One region of the Kroppenstedtia sanguinis genome, then DNA from elsewhere that is predicted to be linked to it. Evidence: riboswitches for the same ligand, from Rfam matches in the RefSeq annotation. Region 1 holds a riboswitch; each other region holds the start of a gene.
The links. Region 1 has a riboswitch for S-adenosylmethionine ahead of JOD24_RS06075 (methionine ABC transporter ATP-binding protein). Riboswitches for the same ligand answer to the same signal wherever they lie in the genome.
Positions count from the first base shown of each region.

Region 2: it holds a riboswitch for S-adenosylmethionine, as region 1 does, so the genes downstream of both, metH (methionine synthase) here and JOD24_RS06075 (methionine ABC transporter ATP-binding protein) in region 1, are expected to answer to the same signal.
Region 3: it holds a riboswitch for S-adenosylmethionine, as region 1 does, so the genes downstream of both, JOD24_RS00785 (MFS transporter) here and JOD24_RS06075 (methionine ABC transporter ATP-binding protein) in region 1, are expected to answer to the same signal.
Region 4: it holds a riboswitch for S-adenosylmethionine, as region 1 does, so the genes downstream of both, JOD24_RS12935 (homoserine dehydrogenase) here and JOD24_RS06075 (methionine ABC transporter ATP-binding protein) in region 1, are expected to answer to the same signal.

Region 1 is NZ_JBNPXF010000007.1:58,221-63,065, forward strand. It holds gene JOD24_RS06065 (MetQ/NlpA family ABC transporter substrate-binding protein) at 1-240, opposite strand, end outside; gene JOD24_RS06070 (methionine ABC transporter permease) at 259-915, opposite strand; gene JOD24_RS06075 (methionine ABC transporter ATP-binding protein) at 905-1,906, opposite strand; SAM riboswitch class I at 1,980-2,088, opposite strand; gene JOD24_RS06080 (sugar transferase) at 2,819-3,469, opposite strand; gene JOD24_RS06085 (SDR family oxidoreductase) at 3,656-4,570, opposite strand; gene JOD24_RS06090 (glycosyltransferase family 4 protein) at 4,714-4,845, opposite strand, start outside.
Region 2 is NZ_JBNPXF010000008.1:86,884-91,728, forward strand. It holds gene JOD24_RS06875 (bifunctional homocysteine S-methyltransferase/methylenetetrahydrofolate reductase) at 1-352, opposite strand, end outside; gene metH (methionine synthase) at 369-3,851, opposite strand; SAM riboswitch class I at 3,927-4,038, opposite strand; gene JOD24_RS06885 (phospho-sugar mutase) at 4,195-4,845, opposite strand, start outside.
Region 3 is NZ_JBNPXF010000001.1:156,511-161,355, reverse strand. It holds gene ssuE (NADPH-dependent FMN reductase) at 1-62, opposite strand, end outside; gene JOD24_RS00785 (MFS transporter) at 118-1,452, opposite strand; SAM riboswitch class I at 1,606-1,724, opposite strand; gene JOD24_RS00780 (FecCD family ABC transporter permease) at 1,910-2,938, opposite strand; gene JOD24_RS00775 (FecCD family ABC transporter permease) at 2,935-3,933, opposite strand; gene JOD24_RS00770 (iron-hydroxamate ABC transporter substrate-binding protein) at 3,994-4,845, opposite strand, start outside; gene JOD24_RS00765 (ABC transporter ATP-binding protein) at 4,802-4,845, opposite strand, start outside.
Region 4 is NZ_JBNPXF010000023.1:3,223-8,067, forward strand. It holds gene sat (sulfate adenylyltransferase) at 1-18, opposite strand, end outside; gene JOD24_RS12915 (phosphoadenylyl-sulfate reductase) at 42-791, opposite strand; gene JOD24_RS12920 (YtoQ family protein) at 1,019-1,459, shown strand; gene JOD24_RS12925 (spore coat protein GerQ) at 1,512-1,823, opposite strand; gene JOD24_RS12930 (cell wall hydrolase) at 1,977-2,399, opposite strand; gene JOD24_RS12935 (homoserine dehydrogenase) at 2,550-3,839, opposite strand; SAM riboswitch class I at 3,930-4,041, opposite strand; gene JOD24_RS12940 (alpha/beta-type small acid-soluble spore protein) at 4,153-4,446, opposite strand; gene sleB (spore cortex-lytic enzyme) at 4,507-4,845, opposite strand, start outside.

The sequences.
Region 1 (4,845 bases):
CTCCTCTTCCACCCCTTTGTTGGGAGTGACATAATCCTGGAGCACTTTCACTTCCAGCTGAATCCCCTTTTTCTCCAGATCCGGCTTCACCTGATTCAGAATTTCAGCGTGAGGCACCTGGGAGGCACCCACCTTGAGAATCTGTTTCTCATCGGTTCCTCCCGTTTCCGAACCACCACAGGCCGTCAGGGCCAGGACCAAAGATAAGGCCAAAAGTAACAATGACCATCCTTTTCTCATCATGTTTCCCCCGTTCTTTTATCGTTTATCCAAACGACGGGATACCCAATCTCCACACCATTGAACCAATTGAACCATCAAGATCAGGAGAATCCCGCAGACATATAGCATGCCATCGTTGAAAGATTGGAATCCGTAGCGAAAAGCGGCGTCCCCGAGACCGCCACCACCGACCACACCAGCCATCGCCGAGAAACTGACCAGGGTCACACAAGTGACGGTTAGCCCTGAGACGAGAGCAGGAATCGCTTCTGGAATCAAGACGCGTCTGATCACCTGAAAGCGAGTCGTCCCCATAGATCTGGCCGCCTCCACCACTCCTTTGTCCACCTCTCGCAAGGCGGTTTCCACCATTCTGGCGTAGAAAGGAGCGGCACCGGCAATCAAGGGAATGGTGGCTGCAGTCGGCCCCAGACTGGTCCCCACTAGAAATTGTGCCAGGGGAAACAGAAACAGCACGAGCACAATAAAAGGAACTGCCCGGAAGATATTCACAATGGCAGACACCACTTTTTGCAACCAAGGTTGATCCCAAAGATTTCCTCGCTCGGTCACCACTAATAGGACTCCCAGCGGAATCCCGAACAGGGCCGTAAAGAAGGTGGAAATGCCCACCATATAAGCAGTTTCTCCTGTGGCCTGCCACACGGACGGCCAATCCACTTCATGAAACATGTGCCTTCCCCTCCACCAATTCCACATCTTCTCCGATTTGGTTGAGGAGACGATTCACTTCCCCCGGCTCCCCACTGATTTGGACGGAGATCCGTCCGCTTTCATCCACTTCCCCATCTAGGCTCCGGAGGGTCACCCGGGAACTACTGACAGCAGGGCTCAGGATTTTCCACACTTGATCCCAGCGGGGAAAATCACAGCGAATCACGGTCTTTCCAGGGGAAGGGGAGTCCTGTACGCCCGTCCTTTCCACCCGCAGTTGTTGGACAAATTGGCGGATCAGGGAATGACTGGGCTGTTTGAACACCGAGTCTACCTCCCCGGATTCCACGATCCGTCCGTCATCCATCACGGCTACTCGGTGGCAGATCGATTTCACCACACTCATCTCGTGAGTAATCAACAGCAAAGAGATGCCTGTATCCCGGTTGATCTCCTTGAGTAGTCCCAAAATGGATGAAGTGGTCTCCGGATCGAGAGCGGATGTGGCTTCGTCACACAGCAAAACGTGGGGATCGTTCGCCAAAGCCCGCGCGATACCGACCCGCTGTTTTTGCCCCCCAGAGAGTTGGGCGGGATAAGCTTCCGCCCGGTTCGCCAGACCTACCCGTTCCAAAAGGGCATCCACTTTATGACGAACTTCCTGTTTCGGCCGGCCCGCCACCTCAAGAGGAAATGCTACATTCTCCCGGACTGTGCGCGACCAGAGCAAATTAAAATGTTGGAAGATCATTCCGATTTTCATACGGGCGGCTCGCAGTTCCTTCTCTCCAAGGTTGGAGATCAGTTGCCCATCCACACGGACCTCTCCACGGGTGGGGGTCTCCAGTCCGTTCACCAGCCGCAACAAGGTGCTCTTGCCTGCACCGCTGCGACCGACGATCCCGAAAATCTCACCCTTTTGCACCTCGAGATCCACATCGGTCAATGCCTGCACCGGTTCGTTATCTCTCAGGGTAAAGGATTTACTCACGTTCTTCAGTTGGATCACGTACATCACCACCCCATATAAAAAGTCCTTTCCTCAGACAAGGAAAGGACCGATTTGCGATCACGGATCCTTCCTCTCATCTGTCAGAACCTTCAAGTTCTGCAGGAATTGGCACCTTAACCATCAAATCGGTCGGTTGCCGGGCTTCATCGGGCCAGTCCCTCCACCTCTCTTGATAAGAGAAAAGCGATGTATTCAAATGTTAGATGTGATGATATCATGACCCACCCATCACGTCAACGGAAGATATTCCCTCCCTGGGATCAGGGCTGTTGATTAATCCCAAAGTGGATGATAGGAACGAAACGATCCTTTCGCTCTTCCTATTGCCCCCCATCGTAAAATATGGCTTGAGGGGACGAGGATATGGTGAGATAGCTACGATCTCTTGCAAAGAACGATAGCGAGACCCGGGAGCGGAAAGCGACCCTGGCGAGACTTGTGCCCTATGGGTGCAAAGGCGAATCAAAGCCCCACCATCCTGACCTTAGTTCCTGCCTAAAATATGGCTAATCAACACGCCTGCCCTGGGATATAGTTACTAACAGAACCAACCCTCACCCCGCACTGCCTACTGTTTCAGATGTTTTTCGGGAGATTACATTTACTTTACATTTGCGCCGAAAATCACTAATCCGGCGGCAGATCTCTTATAATAAAGATATCAAAGGAGTATGGGAGGTGCCCCAGATGAACTCACCCGCAGTTGGCAAACCCTTTTGGTTGGGCATTTTCAACGCAGCGTGTTTGAGTGTCCCGCTGTGGTTGCTCTTGTATCTGTCCCTGCGTCTGATGTTCTAATGGGAGCCACATTCCATACCCATGCTTCAGATGCTTCTGTTCCCATTCCCATTCCATATAAACATTGCAAAAGGGTTGCCTATGTGGCAACCCCCTTTTTTTCCGTTCCATTTATCTGGCACCGCTTCCCGACAGAACCACCCAAACCGTGCGCCATAAAATTTTCATATCCAAGGCAAGGGACTGACTGCGGATATAGTACATATCCAACTGGAATTTTTCCTCTGGAGTTGACTCATACCCTCCGTTCACCTGTGCCCATCCCGTCAATCCCGGCTTCACTGATAAGCGCTGTTTGAAGCCCGGAATCTCCTGGGAAAACTTCTCGGTAAAGACATGGCGCTCCGGCCGAGGGCCAATCAGACTCATATCCCCTCGCAACACATTGATCAACTGGGGAACTTCATCAATCCGGGTCTTACGGATGAACTTTCCGACGCGTGTGACCCGGGGATCATTTTTGGCCGCCCATTGCGGTCCGTTTTTCTCCGCATCGGTCCGCATGGAACGCAACTTGTACACATGAAAGCGACTTCCATTCAGCCCCACCCGTTCCTGGGAATACAAAACAGGACCCCTGGATTCCAACCGGATCGCAAGTGCCGTCAGCACCAGCACCGGTAGAATGAAGATCAGTAGAGCAATGGAGAAGACCACTTCAAACCCTCTTTTAAGGAAGGGATAATATCCGGTTGCCGTATAAGGCGAACTCTCGGTTCGCGCCCTCAGATCGCTTTCGTAAGCCACCGCTTTGGAACGCATCCGCAAACCACTCCTACCGTATGATGATTCCATTGGGTCGGTTTATGGATGAAATATGTTACAGTTCTTTTACATCCGTTTCTGTCTGGTCGCTGAACGCCGTTCAATCTGTTACTCAGTATACTGCAGATGTCCCGATTTTACAATAGATCGGAACATCTATTTTACACAAAGATTACAGTTGTGTTACAGAACACCGTAAAAGTCCATAGTCCGTGCCAAACCGGTTTCCAAATCTATGGTCGGTTCCCAATTCAAAACGGACTTCACCCGATCAATGTTAAAGTAACTGTACTTAATGTCGCCGGGCCGGTTCGGTCCGTAGTTTACCGCTAGCTTGCGTCCGCTGATTTTTTCCATTGTTTGTACCAAATCATTGAGGGAGGTATTCACCCCAGTGCCGAGATTGAAAGTTTCTCCATCTCCCGCTTCCAATGCCGCCACATTGGCACGGGCGACATCCTCAACATAAATATAATCCCGAGTCTGCTCCCCGTCCCCATGGATCGTCAAGGGAAGCCCCCGCAACAGCCGATCGATAAAGATGGAAATGACGGCCCCTTCCCCATGGGGAACCTGCCGGATTCCGTACACATTGGCATACCTTAAAATCGTAAAAGAAAGTCCGTGCAAACGATGATAGGCCTGGATATATTCCTCAGGCGTTCCTTTGGAAATACCGTACGGGGCCAATGGCGACAATGGATGTTGTTCATCGATGGGCAAATATTGGGGATTACCATAGATGGCCGCCGATGAAGCATAGATGAATTTGGCCACCCCGTGGCGGCGACAACTTTCCAACAGGCGGATCGTACCCAGAATATTGGTTCGGGCATCTGCGAGGGGATCCTCAATGGAGCGGGTCACTTGGGATTGAGCGGCCTGATGGATCACCGCATCTGGTTGCTCCTCACCCACCACCTCGTCGATGTCTTCATCCTGAATGTTCAGCCGGTAAAAAGAACTCTCTGGCCTCAGAACTTCCTCTTCCCCGGTGGACAGATTATCCACCACCACCACCTGGTGCCCCTTTTCCAACAATTGATCTACGATATGGGAGCCGATAAAACCGGCTCCCCCTGTCACCAACACCTTCATATCTATGACTCCTTCTCTGTTGTAAAGGGGATTCCGCCCCTGTACGAAATCCTCCAGTGCTTCTAGTGGTTCCTCTATAGAAGAAACGGGATTCCCTCCGTTAAGGTTTTCTTCAGGAGGCAGGGGATCCATCCCAGCCCTCTTCACCCGGAGCGATTGATTTCTTCTATCGGCTTTGCACCGGGGTAGAGCAGGCTTTTCATCTCCCGCAACAGCTTTTTAGCCAATTTTCTCCGATCGCCAAAGCGCTCGATGTACCGTTGACCCTGTTCGGC
Region 2 (4,845 bases), on a different contig from region 1:
GCACCCGGCCAGCATTGATGGAGCCGACAGCACCGGCCACATAAGCCTTGCCTTCCGCCGCCCGGCGGGCGATAGCAACAGATTCCCGATTGATCCGGCTCACCTTTCCTTCCAATCCGTAGCGAGAGAGACGTTCCCGATTAGCTCCGTAGGTGTTGGTTTCGATCAATCGGGCTCCTGCCTCCAGATACTGACGATGCACCTCTTCAATCCAGTCTGGTCGAGACAGAGAGAGTTCTTCTGCTATCATTCCGACGGGAATCCCCTGTTGATATAGATAGGTGGACATCGCCCCATCCCCCACCAGCAGAGAGTCTGTCAGGGCAGCCCTCAGATCCGAACGATGGGTCATTTCCTCTCCTCCTCTTTCACACGGCATTGAAATATCTCGCTTCGGGATGGGAGAAAACCATGGCCGATACCGACGCCTCCGGTTCCATCATGAATCCTTCAGTCAACTTCACTCCGATCCGCTCGGGGCGGATCAGGCGAAACAGTTTGGCTTGGTCTTCCAGATCGGGACAGGCTGGATAGCCAAAAGAGACCCGAATCCCTTGGTAGCGAGCAGAAAACCGCTGCCGCATCGTCATCTCCGGTGGATCGGGGAAGCCCCACCCGTCCCGCATCACATGGTGCAGTCTCTCGGCAAAAGCCTCCGCCAACTCCAAGGCCAAAGCCTGCACCATGTGAGAGCGCAGATAGTCGCCACTCTGCTTCCAGGCTTCCGCCCGCTCCCGAATCCCATGGCCCGCCGTCACGTTTAGAAAACCCACTGTGTCCACCACACCCGATTCCCGCGACCGCAAAAAGTCAGCCAGACACAGGTATGGAGATTTGCTCTGACGGGGAAAAGTGAAGGTTTCCAACACTTTCTCTCCAGCAAACTCCGGATCATAGATCTGGATGGTCTCCCCATCGGACTGAGCCGGAAAAAACTGATAGATTCCGTTGACGCTGAGTTCCCCCGCCCCTCGCAATTCGGCGATCATTTCGTCTAATTTCCGCTTCAGGTCTGTTGCCCGGGGATCGCCCTCTAACAGAAGTTGCTCTACATTTCCCTTCAAGCCTAGATGTTTGCCCAACAGCATCTGCTGGTTGATGTAGGGCTCCAAGTGGCTGAGGGGGTAATTTCGCAGGATGTGAGGACGATAATCCGGCGGAGAGTAGACCGGCGCCTCCCGGTTTACCGTGGAGACGTGGACAGAGGTAGCCACCCCGCCGCCTCCGGCCGCCTCCTGCACCGAAGTCCCCGAGCTACGGCTTTGTGCTTTCTCCTCCCGGTTCTGTTGCACTTCCACCACCAATTGCCGTCGTTTTTCACCATCCCGGAGCCGATTGGCCAACTCCAACCCATTCATGGCATCCTTGGCGTAGAGAACCAGTCCGTCATATTGAGGAGCGATCCGCTGATCGGTAAACTTTCGCGTCAAAGCCGCCCCACCCACCAGTACAGGCACATCCAAATGGGCCACCTTCATGTCCTGGGCGGTCAGCACCATCTGCTGAGCCGATTTGACCAACAGACCGGACAACCCCACCATATCCGGATTTTCCCGACGGCAAGCTTCTATCAGTCGCTCCGGAGGCACTTTGATCCCCAAATTGATCACATCATAACCGTTGTTGGACAAAATGATCTCCACCAGATTTTTCCCGATATCGTGAACATCCCCCTTCACTGTGGCCAATAGGATCTTTCCCTTGCTCTCCTGACTGGTTTTCTCCATGTGAGGCTCCAAAAAAGTGACCGATGTCTTCATCACTTCAGCGCTTTGGAGCACTTCTGCCACGATCAGCTGGTTATCATTGAACAGACGGCCCACCTCATCCATTCCTTTCATCAGGGGGCCGTTGATGATCTCTAGCGGTTTATACTTTTGCAATGCTTTTTCCAAATCGGGAATCAGCCCGTCTTTACTTCCCTCTACCACATATCGGGCTAAACGTTCTTCCAGAGGGAGACTCTGCACTTCTTCTTTCTGTGTCGGCTTCTTATCCCGGTAAAATCCAGCGAATTTCGCCAGAACATCGTCATAGTTTTCTTCGTTGGTTCCGAAGAGGAACAACTCCGCCTGTTTTCGCTCTGCTTCGGAAATCGAAGCGTAACGTTCCAACCGCTCTGTATTGACGATGGCATAGTCCAACCCCGCCCGGGTGCAATGATATAGACAGACCGCGTTCAACACTTCCCTGCCGGCGGTGGGCAAACCAAAGGAGACATTGGATACCCCGAGTATGGTGCTACATTTCGGCAATTCTTTCTTGATCCGACGGATGCCTTCAATGGTTTCTCCAGCAGCTCCGATATAAGCTCGGTCCCCCGTTCCCACAGGGAAGATCAGGGGATCGAAGATGATATCCTCCGGCGGAATGTGGTAATCGTTCACCAACAAGTCATAGGAGCGTCTGGCTATGGCCAGTTTTTGCTCCGCCCGGACAGCCATTCCCTCCTCGTCGATAGTACCTACGACCACGGCGGCTCCGTATCGGTGGATGAGCGGTACCACCTCCCGGAAACGGTCTTCTCCGTTTTCTAAGTTGATGGAATTGATGATCGCTTTTCCCTGGGAATACCTCAAGGCCCCCTCGATTACTTGGGGATCCGTGGAATCGATCATCAGAGGAACCTTCACTTGATTGACGGCAAACTGAAGGAACCCTTCCATATCCTCCAGCTCATCCCGGTCTGGGTCCGCCAAACAGATATCGATCACCTGGGCCCCTCCCTTCACTTGCCGCCGGGCGATTCCGGAAGCTTCCTCATACTTCCCCTCGCGGATCATGTCGCGAAACTTGCGGGAGCCAATCACATTGGTCCGCTCACCTACCAGAATCGGGCGGTTATCCTCCTCCAGAAAAAGGGGTTCAATCCCGGATACCGCAGGGGAATGGGCAGGATTGCAACGACGGGGCTCCTTGTCCGCCAGCGTTTCCGCGATCGCCTCGATGTGTTCCGGCGTCGTCCCGCAACACCCCCCGGCCACATTGATCCAACCCTGCTCGGCAAATCCAGCCAGTTTTTGTGCCAGGCCTCGTGGAGTCTCATGGTAGTGCCCCTCCTCATCGGGAAGTCCGGCATTGGGGTAACAACTCACTCCGCAATGGGCCAGCCCGGAAAGAGTCCGTAGGTGATCCCGCATGAATTCCGGACCCGTGGCGCAGTTCAACCCTACGGTCAGGGGATTTAAGTGTTGAATGGACAGATAGAAGGATTCCACGTTTTGCCCTGCCAACATCGTTCCCATGGGTTCAATGGTACCGGAGATCATCAGGGGCACTTCGCTACCCAATTGCGCAAAGGCTTGCCGAATCCCGATTCCCGCCGCCTTCACATTGAGGGTATCCTGGGAAGTCTCCAGCAACAGAAGATCGACTCCTCCTCGAATCAAACCTTGGGCTTGTTCCCGGTAGGAATCCACCAGCTGATCAAAGGTGACTCCCCCAGTGACAGAGAGGGTCTTAGTAGTGGGACCGAGAGCTCCCGCCACATAACGAGGATGATCCGGCGTAGTGTAGTCTGCGACCGCTTCTACTGCCAATCTCGCCGCCTGCCGGTTGATCTCCTCTGCCTGTTTCTGCAACCCATACTCCGCCAGCACCACCGGGGTCGCCCCAAAGGTGTTGGTTTCAATCACATCGGCTCCGGCCTGCAGATACTCTCGATGAATCCTCCGGATCAAGTCCGGTCGGGTCAAGTTGAGGTATTCGTTGCAACCGTCGTACTCTTCCCCTCCAAAATCTTCTGCTATTAATGCTGCCCCTTGCAATTGAGTGCCCATCGCTCCGTCAAGAACCAATATCTTCTCCTTCAGCCTTTGCTGGATCGGTTTTTTTCCAACTGTGCGGGTCATCCCTAGTTCACCCCTCAGAAAAGTAAAAAACCTTCCATCTCTCTGAGATGAAAGGTCCGCTATTTCCAATTCGGTCTCTCATCTGACAGAGATTTACTCTGCAGGAATTGGCACCACACCGCGCGCAAAATGCACAGTAGGTTGCCGGGCTTCATCGGGCCAGTCCCTCCGCCTCTCTTGATAAGAGAATCAAGTATTCGGTTGTGAGGATTGATTGTAAATCATCAATCCCTAAGTTTCCGTTAACTATAATAAATCGACTCATCCTTGTCAATATCTAGTTTGATCCAGGCATGTGGATTCGCTCAATGAGGGGGGATCCTATTCTTCCACGTTCCGCTCCTTAGCATCCTCTCAAATATTCATCAATGCGCCTCCCCACCCCTTGGATCAACTGTTGCAACTGTTGGGAGGCTTCGAGGGCGGAGGATCCGATGGTGGCAAAGTAGATCTTGATTTTCGGTTCCGTACCCGATGGACGCAGACAAATCCAGGCCCCCTCGGGGAGATGAAACTTAAGCATGTTTTCCTTTGGGAGCCCGTATAATCCCTGTGCAAAGTCCTCCATGCCAAGCAAGGGAACACCAGCGATTCTCTGAGGAGGATTCTGTCGCCAGTCCGCCATGATCTCCTGGATCTTCCGGGCCCCCTCCATCCCTTGCAATGTTCGGGTTTGCATGCCCTCCGCAAAGTAACCATAGGTTTGATACAATTCTTCCAGGACTACATATAAGCTTTTTCCTTGGCTTTGATACTCCGCCGCCGCTTCGGAGAGGAGCATCGCCGTCACCACGGCGTCTTTTTCCCGAGCATGGGTTCCAGCCAAATAGCCACAGCTCTCCTCATATCCGAAAATAAACTGATAGTCTCCGCTTCGCCTGAATTCCTCGATTTTTTGGCCAATATATTTAAAACCGGTTAAGGTATTAAACACCTCAACACCGTAAATCTGTGCAATCCGGGCTCCCATCTCCCCGGTGACCACAGTTTTGAC
Region 3 (4,845 bases), on a different contig from region 1:
AGGACGCAGTCGGTTCTTGAATGTTCCGACGGGCTTCCCGATAGGGCTATAATTTCACTCATTCTACCTTCACCCCAGTATTTTTTAACCCGAGTTGCCTCAGGCAATTTACAAACTTTAAGTCAAGGAGTCGCGATAGGTTTCACGAGCAAACAGCGTGGCAATCAGACTGAGCACTCCCAGTACAGTCAGATAAATCGCAATGGGCCAACTCTCCCCATGAAATCCCGCCAATAGGGAGGAAGCAATGATCGGTGACAAACCGCCTGACAAGACGGCTCCGATCTGATAACCGATCGAGGCTCCGCTCAGTCGCACCTGGGTGCCGAATAGTTCGGAGTAGTAAACAGCCTGAGGACCGTAGATGGCATCGTGTAAGATATTCAATCCGAGCACCACGCCGATAGTGATCCAAAGGACGGAACCGGTGTCCACCAACCAAAAAAAGGGGAAGATGAACAACATGGATGCGATCACCCCAAATAGATATACCGGCTTGCGCCCGATCCGGTCAGATGCATAGGACCACAGGGGCAGAGTGATCAAGCCGACGACAGATGAGATCATGATCGCATTCAATCCGACAGAAGAATCCATCTGGAGTGTTTCCGCGAGATAGCTGAGCAAAAACACACTATAGATGTAGAATAATGCGTTCTGCAACAATTTCATGCCGATCGTCAATAACAACGGTTTTTTCTCCTCACGCCATACCGTCCGCACCGGATGAGTGTCCACCTGAGGCTGTTCCGCCCGCTGTTTTAAATACACTGGTGACTCACTCAGTTTCCAGCGGACATAGACTCCGATCAGAACGAGCACTGCGCTCAGCAGAAAGGGAAGTCGCCATCCCCAAGCCAGGAAAGCCTCCTCGGACAATTGGTTGGAGAAGAGAGAAAACACCAGTGTGGACAAGAGCAACCCCACCGGCACTCCCAACTGAGGAAAGCTCCCATAAAATCCGCGCTTCCCAGGTGGAGCATGTTCCACGGTCATTACCACGGCCGCCCCCCATTCCCCGCCGACTGCGAAACCCTGAATTAAACGGAGGAGACTGAGCAAAAGCGGAGCGCCGATGCCGATCGATTGGTGAGTGGGCAGCAGACCGATTAGAAAGGTGGCCGCCCCCATCACGAGGAGGGAGAGCATCAGAACGTTCCTCCGTCCCACCCGGTCCCCGAAATGCCCAAAAACGGCGCTTCCCAGCGGACGAGCAATAAATCCGACGGCATAAGTGGTAAAAGCTGCGATGGTACCGTACAGCGGATCAATAGTGGGAAAAAATAAGGCGGGGAAGATCAGAGCAGCGGAGGACCCGTACAGATAGAAGTCATACCACTCGATACTGGTTCCGATAAAACTGGCCCAGGCCACCTTGCGATACTCTTTGGATTGGATTTCATTTTCTGCTCTTGGCTCGGAAGCCTCTGTTTCAACGACTGTACTGCTCAACCGAATCCCTCCTCACATTCATAACTAAACGCATGTGTTTAGTATGTTTTATAGATAAAATGAACATCCTAGGTGCGAGAGTTGCCCGCATCCCACCTGATCGGAACTAAAAAACCTCTTCCTAAGGAAGAGGTTTAGTTGTAATTCCGCTCTTCCTTATCTTCCAGACCCTTGCAGGCCTGCTGGACTTGGCACCTTTTTATTCGGATCAAACGAATAAAGGTTGCCGCGGGATCATCGGACCAGATTCCTCCCCCGACTCGTGATAAGGATGTTCTGATATGAATTTGTGATTTAACCCTAAACGAAAACGACTGTTCTGTCAAGATAAATTATACTAAAAAGAAAAAAGGGGATTCAGGGCTGTTGATTAATCCTGGTCCCGATCGGTACATCGGAACGGGGGTGAACACGATCTCCCTATCCAAAACAACCCGCCTGGAGGATTCCATATGACTCATCTCTCTCCCCAGCGATTCGTCCTTTTGAACAACAGATAGAGAAAATAAGGCGCACCAATAATCGATACGATCACTCCCGCAGGGACCCCCTCCGGCCCGACCAAGTTTCTTCCGATGGTATCCGCCGTCAGCAATAGCCAGCCACCGAGCAACAGACAGATCGGCAAATACAATTGTGCCCGATGTCCGATAATGGCTTTGGCCAAATGAGGTGCCATCAGGCCTACGAAGGCGATGCCTCCGGTCACCGAGGTGGCTGCAGCCGCCAAGGCGACCGCCGCCAGCAAGAGAAGGAGGCGCTCTCGGTTCACCCGCAACCCTACTCCAATCCCCACCGGTTCATCCATGGAGAGGAGATTGAGCGGGTTCGATTTGACCCAGACAAAAGGGACCAAGATCAAGAGCCACGGCAAAATCGCCCACACAAAGGGCCAATCGACTCCCCAAACGGATCCAGCCAGCCATTTCGCGATAAAATCCACTTTTTCCTGTTCCGCTGAGGAGATGAGGATGGTCATCACCCCTGAGAGCGTGGTGGAAAATCCCACCCCAATCAGGATCAGGCGGATCGGTTGCAACCCAGTACGTTTTTCGTAAGCCAGCCCATAAATGATTAAAGACGTCACCAACGCCCCCACAAAAGCGATGAAGGGAATGGCATAGGCAAAGTTCCCCACCTCCAGCGGGGCAAATAAAAAGAAGACGGCGATGGCCACACCGGCACCTGAGTTAATGCCGATTATCCCCGGATCCGCCAGATCATTGCGAGCCACCGATTGTAAGACTCCGCCGGACAAGGCGAGAGCCATCCCGGCCAACAGGGTGATCAGCAGACGAGGCAGGCGAAGGGAAAAGAGGATGAACTCTTCTTTAAAACTCCCTTGACCGAACAAAGTGGGAATCAGACGATCATAAGATAGCGAAGCGGGTCCCCACCCCATGCTGATCCATGCTGTGAGTACAATCAGAGCAAACAGCATATAAATCCAATACTTTTGCTTGCGACGCGTGGAAGTTGGGATCACGAGAACGCCCGACCCCCTTTACGGACAATGACGAGAAAGAAGGGAAGTCCGATCATAGCGATGATCGCCACCACCGGAGTTTCATAGGGAGCCTGAAGCGTTCGTCCCAGTGTGTCCGCCAGTAACATAAAGGTAGCCCCGATGATAGCCGCAGAGGGAATGATCAGACGGTAATCCGCGCCCACGATGGCTCGTACCAAATGGGGAACCACCAGGCCTACAAAAACCAAGTTCCCAGCCAGTGATACAGAGGATCCTGCCAATAAAATGGTGACAACAAAGAGAATCCCTTTGATGTATTGCGTTTTTTGTCCCAAACCGACTGCCACCTCTTCATCCAGACTGAGAATGGTCAGCTGACGGGAATAGTAAATCGCGACAAGGATCCCGATGAAGATAACCGGCATCACCCATAAAATCTGAGTCCATGTAGTTCCGATCAGTCCACCAGCGGTCCACATGGAGACATCCTTGGAAATTTTAAAAACCAGGGAGACTCCTTCTGAAACTGCAACTAAAAATGTAGAAACCGCCGCCCCTGCCAAAACGAGACGAGAGGGGGAAGACCCCCCCTTTTGCAGGGAACCCAAACCAAAAACGACTGCCGAAGCCAACCCGGCTCCGATGAAGCAAGCGATCATGATTCCAAAATAGTCGAGGCCTGGAAAGCATGCCATGGCAATGGCCAAGGCGGCATTTGCGCCGGCTGTCAGACCCAGCAGTCCGGGATCCGCCAGCGGATTTCGTGAGATACCCTGCATAATTGCCCCCGATACGGCTAAAGCGGCACCTACCCCGATGGCAGCCACTTCTCGGGGAAAGCGGATCTCCCGCAAGATGTCCATTTTTTTTGTTTCAGAAGAAGTGAGCGCCAGCCATACATCCCAGATCGTCGTATCTGCAGCTCCCCACACCACCGCTCCAAAAAACATGAGAACAAACAGCAGGAGAAAACCACTAAGTAAAGCAGGGAAAGCCCATGTTCTTGATTTCATGAACCATTGTTCCCCCTTCAATCAGCGTTCAAGAAAAACAGAGGGGTACTTTTCCCTTGATTACTTATCTTCTCCACCTGCCTTCCCGAGAAACTTCTCTTTGAAGAATTTCAGCTGATAGTCCAGACTGAGTGGATCGTTGAACATAAACTCTTTGGTGTCCACCACGAACACCCGATCCTTCTTCACCGCTGGAATGTTTTTGAATGTCTTGGTTTTCATATACGAGCTATCATAGTCACTATTTTTGCTGATGACGAGATAGTCTCCGGCAAACTCCGGGAGAACTTCTGGAGACAACGCATGATAACCCGTCTTCAATGCTTTTTCCTTCACTTTTTTCGGCATGTTCAGTTCCATCTCTTGGTACAGGACTTCGGTGCCACGTCCCCAATCCTTACCAAAAACGGAGAGTTGTTTATCGAAGTTTTCGATGACAGAAACCGTCGCATCCTCACCGATCTGATCTTTGATTTCTTGACCGGTTTTTTTGGATCGTTTCTTGAAGTCTTCCACCCATGCAGTGGCTTCCTTTTCTTTATTGAGCACCTTACCGATTTCGATATGTTGGTCAAGATAGTTCAACTTATTATATGTGAAGATCACAGTGGGGGCGATCTCTTTCAACTTATCCTGGTTCTTGGTATTGGAGAGACCGATAATTAAATCCGGGTTGAGTTCCACGATTTTTTCCAGGTTTTCATCGGATACCTCAGCCACACCCTTCAGCCGGTCTTTCCAGAGAGGGTTCATCTTGGCATAGGGATCCACACCGACCAAGTTAGTATCCAAGGCCATGACGTTACCAGCAAAGGATGCGAGGACAACCACTCGCTTCGGATGCGCAGGGACCTCCACAGGGCCATTTTCAGACTGGTAGGTGATGGTTTTCTGTGACTCCTTCCCTTCTTC
Region 4 (4,845 bases), on a different contig from region 1:
ATGAGGGGATGCCACCATAGGATTCAGCCCCTTTTCTCATATTATTGCTTTTCCGACGGGTGGAGGCCGCATTCCGTCTTGTCCATGCCGGACCAGCGGCCCGCCCGCGCATCTTCACCGGGTCGCACCTGCCGAGTGCACGGAATACACCCGATGCTGGGGTAATGACGATCATGCATCGGGTTATAGGGAATATCGTGTTCCTTGATGTAGTCCCAGACTTCCTCGCTACTCCAATAAGCTAATGGGTTCAATTTCAGTAATCCAAATTGATGATCCCATTCCACCACTTCAGTGTGAGCCCTTGTAGGGGATTGCTCCCGCCGGATTCCAGAGCACCAGACCGAGTAATTCTTGAGAAAACGGCGCAAAGGCCTTACTTTTCGAATCCCACAACAGGTATTGGGGTCTCGTTTCCACAGTTCTTCTCCCCAAAGACGGGCCTGTTCTTCCAAACTGCTTTCTGGGCGAACCCGGATAAAGGATTTGCCCAATACTTTGGCCAACCGATCCCGCGTCTCATAAGTTTCCGGAAATAAAAGGTCAGTATCCAGATAAAAGATATCCGTCTCTGGTGCAACTCGGTGCAACATGTGAACCAACGCTACATCTTCATAACCAAAACTGCAAGCCAACGTCATCGATTTTCCGAATCGCTTTGCACCCCATTGCAAGACTTCCCACGGTTTTTTGCCTCGGAACTCTTCAGATGCCAGTCGAATCTCTTCAGATGTCAGTGATCCTTCCCCGGTACTCTGGGGGGAATAATTGTCATCAGTTTGGTTGGACATTTCTTTCCCTCCTCCCTTCCTTCCATATTCGAATCGGCGTCAATTGGTCACATATCCCACACAAAAAAAACACCCTCCCATCAGGAAAGTGATTTCAAAGAGCCCTCTTTCCTTACCTACGTGCGTAAACCTGCCTACACCCGATGAGAAAGACCCTCGTCTCCTTCATCTGATACAATAGCTTTGACAAATCTCACTCAAGTCCATGTGAAAGGAGACTGGTGGATATGGAGCTGGTGGTTTATCTGGCCGGACAAATCCATGACGACTGGCGGGAGGAACTGCGGCAAAAGGTAAGAGAACGAGGGCTCCCCATCCTATTCAAAGGACCCCAGGAAAATCATGACCGCTCAGATGATATCGGAGAGAAAATCAAAGGGAAACAACCGGATCCTGTCTTTCGTGACCAGGCAGCCTCCGAATTCAACAACCTCCGCACCCGTGTCTGGATGGAAAAAGCAGATGTAGTGATCGCCCTCTTCGGAGAAAAATATCGCCAATGGAACACAGCCATGGATGCCACCATCGCTATTCAATCGGGAAAGCCCTTAATCCTCGTCCGTCCTGAAGGATTGATCCATCCTCTAAAAGAGCTGGCGCAACGGGCACAGGTAGTCGTTGAAACACCGGAGCAGGCTTTGGAGGCCCTGGCCTACATTTTGGAATGAATCAGCTGACACCGGTTTCCAGGAACCGGTGTCTTTTCATGGGGGAACTGACTCATCTTTGGGGCCGGGCTAGATTGGCTGGCCCACTTTCGAAAATGTAATAGTCAATATTGATATTCATAAAGATCATATCTTTTCCTGTCTTTTGGTCCCTAAGCAAAAGGAAATCCCGTCCCACCTCCCGCAACACTCCTGTGACCACCATCGCATTCCACTGATTATTGTTTTCATAGGTCAGGTGCAGAGTGATCTCTTTCCCGATGTTTCGATTCAAAACATCTTCCGTGTACACTCGTTCTGTCCGCCGTTGAGGGGTCTCATTGGCGGCAGAAGTGTAAAAGGGCGGTTGTTGCCAATAATACATCGAATTCTCTCCCTTCCTTCTTTATAAATCCCCATCTGGGACTGGACATCGGGGTAAAGGTTTTCTTATTCCTTGGTGGAACCCTGTTTCCAGACGCAGGCGTGTCTCGTCATTGAGAAGGGGAAGACTGTGTGACAAAAGGTTCAACACATCCTAATAGACATCGGGGCACTCCTGGGGGGTGGGAATGTAGAAACAGTGGGACTTGTATTGTCCGCTGTTACTCTGGTTATACCAGGTCCCAGGACAGGTGCCTACCGGGCGGAAAAACCAAAGGGCATTGGTTGCCGGGTCCCTTCGTTCACCCTGAATGACCCGCTGGGCTAACCGAATGTCCCGCTCCCGAGCCTTTTGATAAAAATAAGACGATTGCACCGCTTCAAATCCTCCCGGTGACTGAAAGATCATCTGTTGCAGGGTCCGAATGTCTTCAAAGTCGAGACATCCGGCAACCACTCGGTTTACTCCGACGATGCCCACCAGGATCATCCCTGTTTCCCCTTCTCCCTCCGCTTCTGCCCGCATCAAACGTCCCAACAATGCGGTCTGTTTCCTATTCGTCCGGATTCTGGCCATCGCTGTCACCTCATTCTCCTCCACATCTATTCGTATTTTCATAAAAAAAGAACCGGCAACGCCGGTTTCGTGATCCTAAAATCAAATGAGGAGTCCGTTCATTTGAGAGTCCCTGTCTCTGTAATCCCCCCACTCCAAAGGATGGAGGGTTCAGACGACACCCTCCATTTCCGGTTGCTGCTCCTGACAAAGACCTCCGCCTTGGACGGGGCGGGAGACAATCTGGGAAAGCTCCAGCCCCAGCTCCGTCACCACAACCGAGGTATGGGAAGGGTCCCAACGGCGCAGGATGAAAGCCACCCCGCCACGGGCAGAGACAACGTCCACCACCTCCAGCCCTATCCTCTCCAGTTTTTGGCGTAACTTCTCCGGTTCTGGCACCTCCCCTTCACGTAGCTTCATAAAGAGAAATCGGCTTCCCCCTGCTTCCCCTGCAGGCAGAAGCATAGAATCCGACAAAGGCAACTTGGGAGACGGAAGGCGAAACAGATTGCTCAAATCCTCCACCACTGCGCTAGCAGTTGGCCTCTCTCCGGCTCCCCGTCCCACCAAGGTCACATCCCCAACAACATCTCCCTCCAGATGGATCGCGTTATACACACCTTCTACCCCGGCCAAAGGATGGGATATGGGCAACAAAGAGGGGCTCACGCCGAGACTGACCGGTCCTTTCTCCCCGTATTGTTCACCTGTCGCCAACAGCTTTACGACATAACCCAGCCTTTGGGCAAGTTCCAACTCCTCTGGTGTAATGTCCCGAATTCCCTCTCGGAGGATCTGCTGCACCGAAACCTGTGTCTCAAAAGCGAGTCGACAAAGAATCGCCAATTTGTAGACAGCGTCAAATCCATCCACATCCGCTGCGGGATCCGCCTCGGCATATCCCTTCTGTTGCGCTTCTGCCAGCACTTCCTCAAAAGAGGCTCCTTCCCGGGCCATCCGAGTCAAAATATAATTGGTAGTCCCATTGAGAATTCCCGTAATCCGTTGCACACGGTTGGCCTTCAAGAAATATCCCATCGTCCCCAATACAGGGATGCCGCCTCCCACACTGGCTTCATACAAAATTTGAACCTGATGGTGCCGAGCCAAGCGCTCCAGTTGCACCCCATGTTTGGCCATCAATTCTTTGTTGGCGGTCACCACGTGGCACCCCGCCTCCAACGCTCGTTCCACATACATCCGTGCTGGCTCCGTTCCACCGATGGCCTCTACGATCACCTCCACCCCGGATTCCAAGACCCGGTCAAAATCCGTGGTGATCAACGGTTGCACTCCCTCGATTGAACGTTCCTTCTCCTTTTCTTTCACCAGAATGGATCGGACCTCAAATAACGTTTCCGTTCTTTTCAGAATCACATCCTCTTGGCTTCGCAACGTTTTGTAAACACCGCCGCCGACTGTGCCAAACCCCAACAGCCCTACACCGATTCGCTTCATCTCCGATTCCTCCTTTGAAAATGGAAAAACCCCCTCAGGATGGAGAGGGGGTGGACCGCAGCGGATCAATATCGCCGAAATTCATCCCACTCCCTATCTCTCAACGCTTAGGCGTTGCAGGATTTGGCACCTTGCCTGCAAAATTGCGCAAGCGGGTTGCCGGGTTTCATCGGGCCAGTCCCTCCACCACTCTGGATAACGAGTAGAATCCGTTTTCGATTGTAATTAGAGTCTATTATGTAACAGGAGTGATCCGGGTGTCAAACCTTTTTCCATGAGCCTAAAACGGCCCCCTTCAGGGGACCGTCTACATTCACTTTCGACGGGTCAGTTCTTCTTGGGCCATTTGAACCAGTTCTTTCACCATTTGCCCACCCACTGGTCCACCCATCTTACCCGCCTCAGAGGTTTTCATATCCCCGTTGGATCCTCCGGGGCGATATGAAACCCCTGCTTGCCGGGCCATTTCCATTTTTGCATCCACAGGACCCTGGACCTGCTTTCCGGTCTGCTGCTTCAACACCCATGCTTTCAAACGATCCATCTCTTCTCGCGCTTCCGGTACCAACAATTGACGGTTCCGTCGTCTCCGTGAAATGAAGCTCACCTCCTTTCTCCCTTAGCTTCCCCAAAGAAAAAAGCTGTCCCTCAGGACAGCTGCCATCATTTATTTAGTAAAGATGTGTTTTCCGATTTTGTGGATCTGTGGACGGCTCCAAATCCATTTGGAGGTAGCTGTATCCGGGTTGAAATAATACAGGGCATGACTCGAAGGGTCCCAACCTTTGGCGGCATCTTCCACCGCTTTTTTCGCATCGCTATCCGGGTTCATCCAGATTTGGCCATCGTCCACTGCTGTGAACGCTCCCTTCTGCATAATGACACCCTTAGCGGTGTTCGGGAATTTATCGGACTGCATCCGGTTGATGATGACTGAAGCTACTGCTACCTGTCCTTTGTAGGGTTCCCCACGAGCTTCACTGTAAACAGCCCGCGCCATCCACTG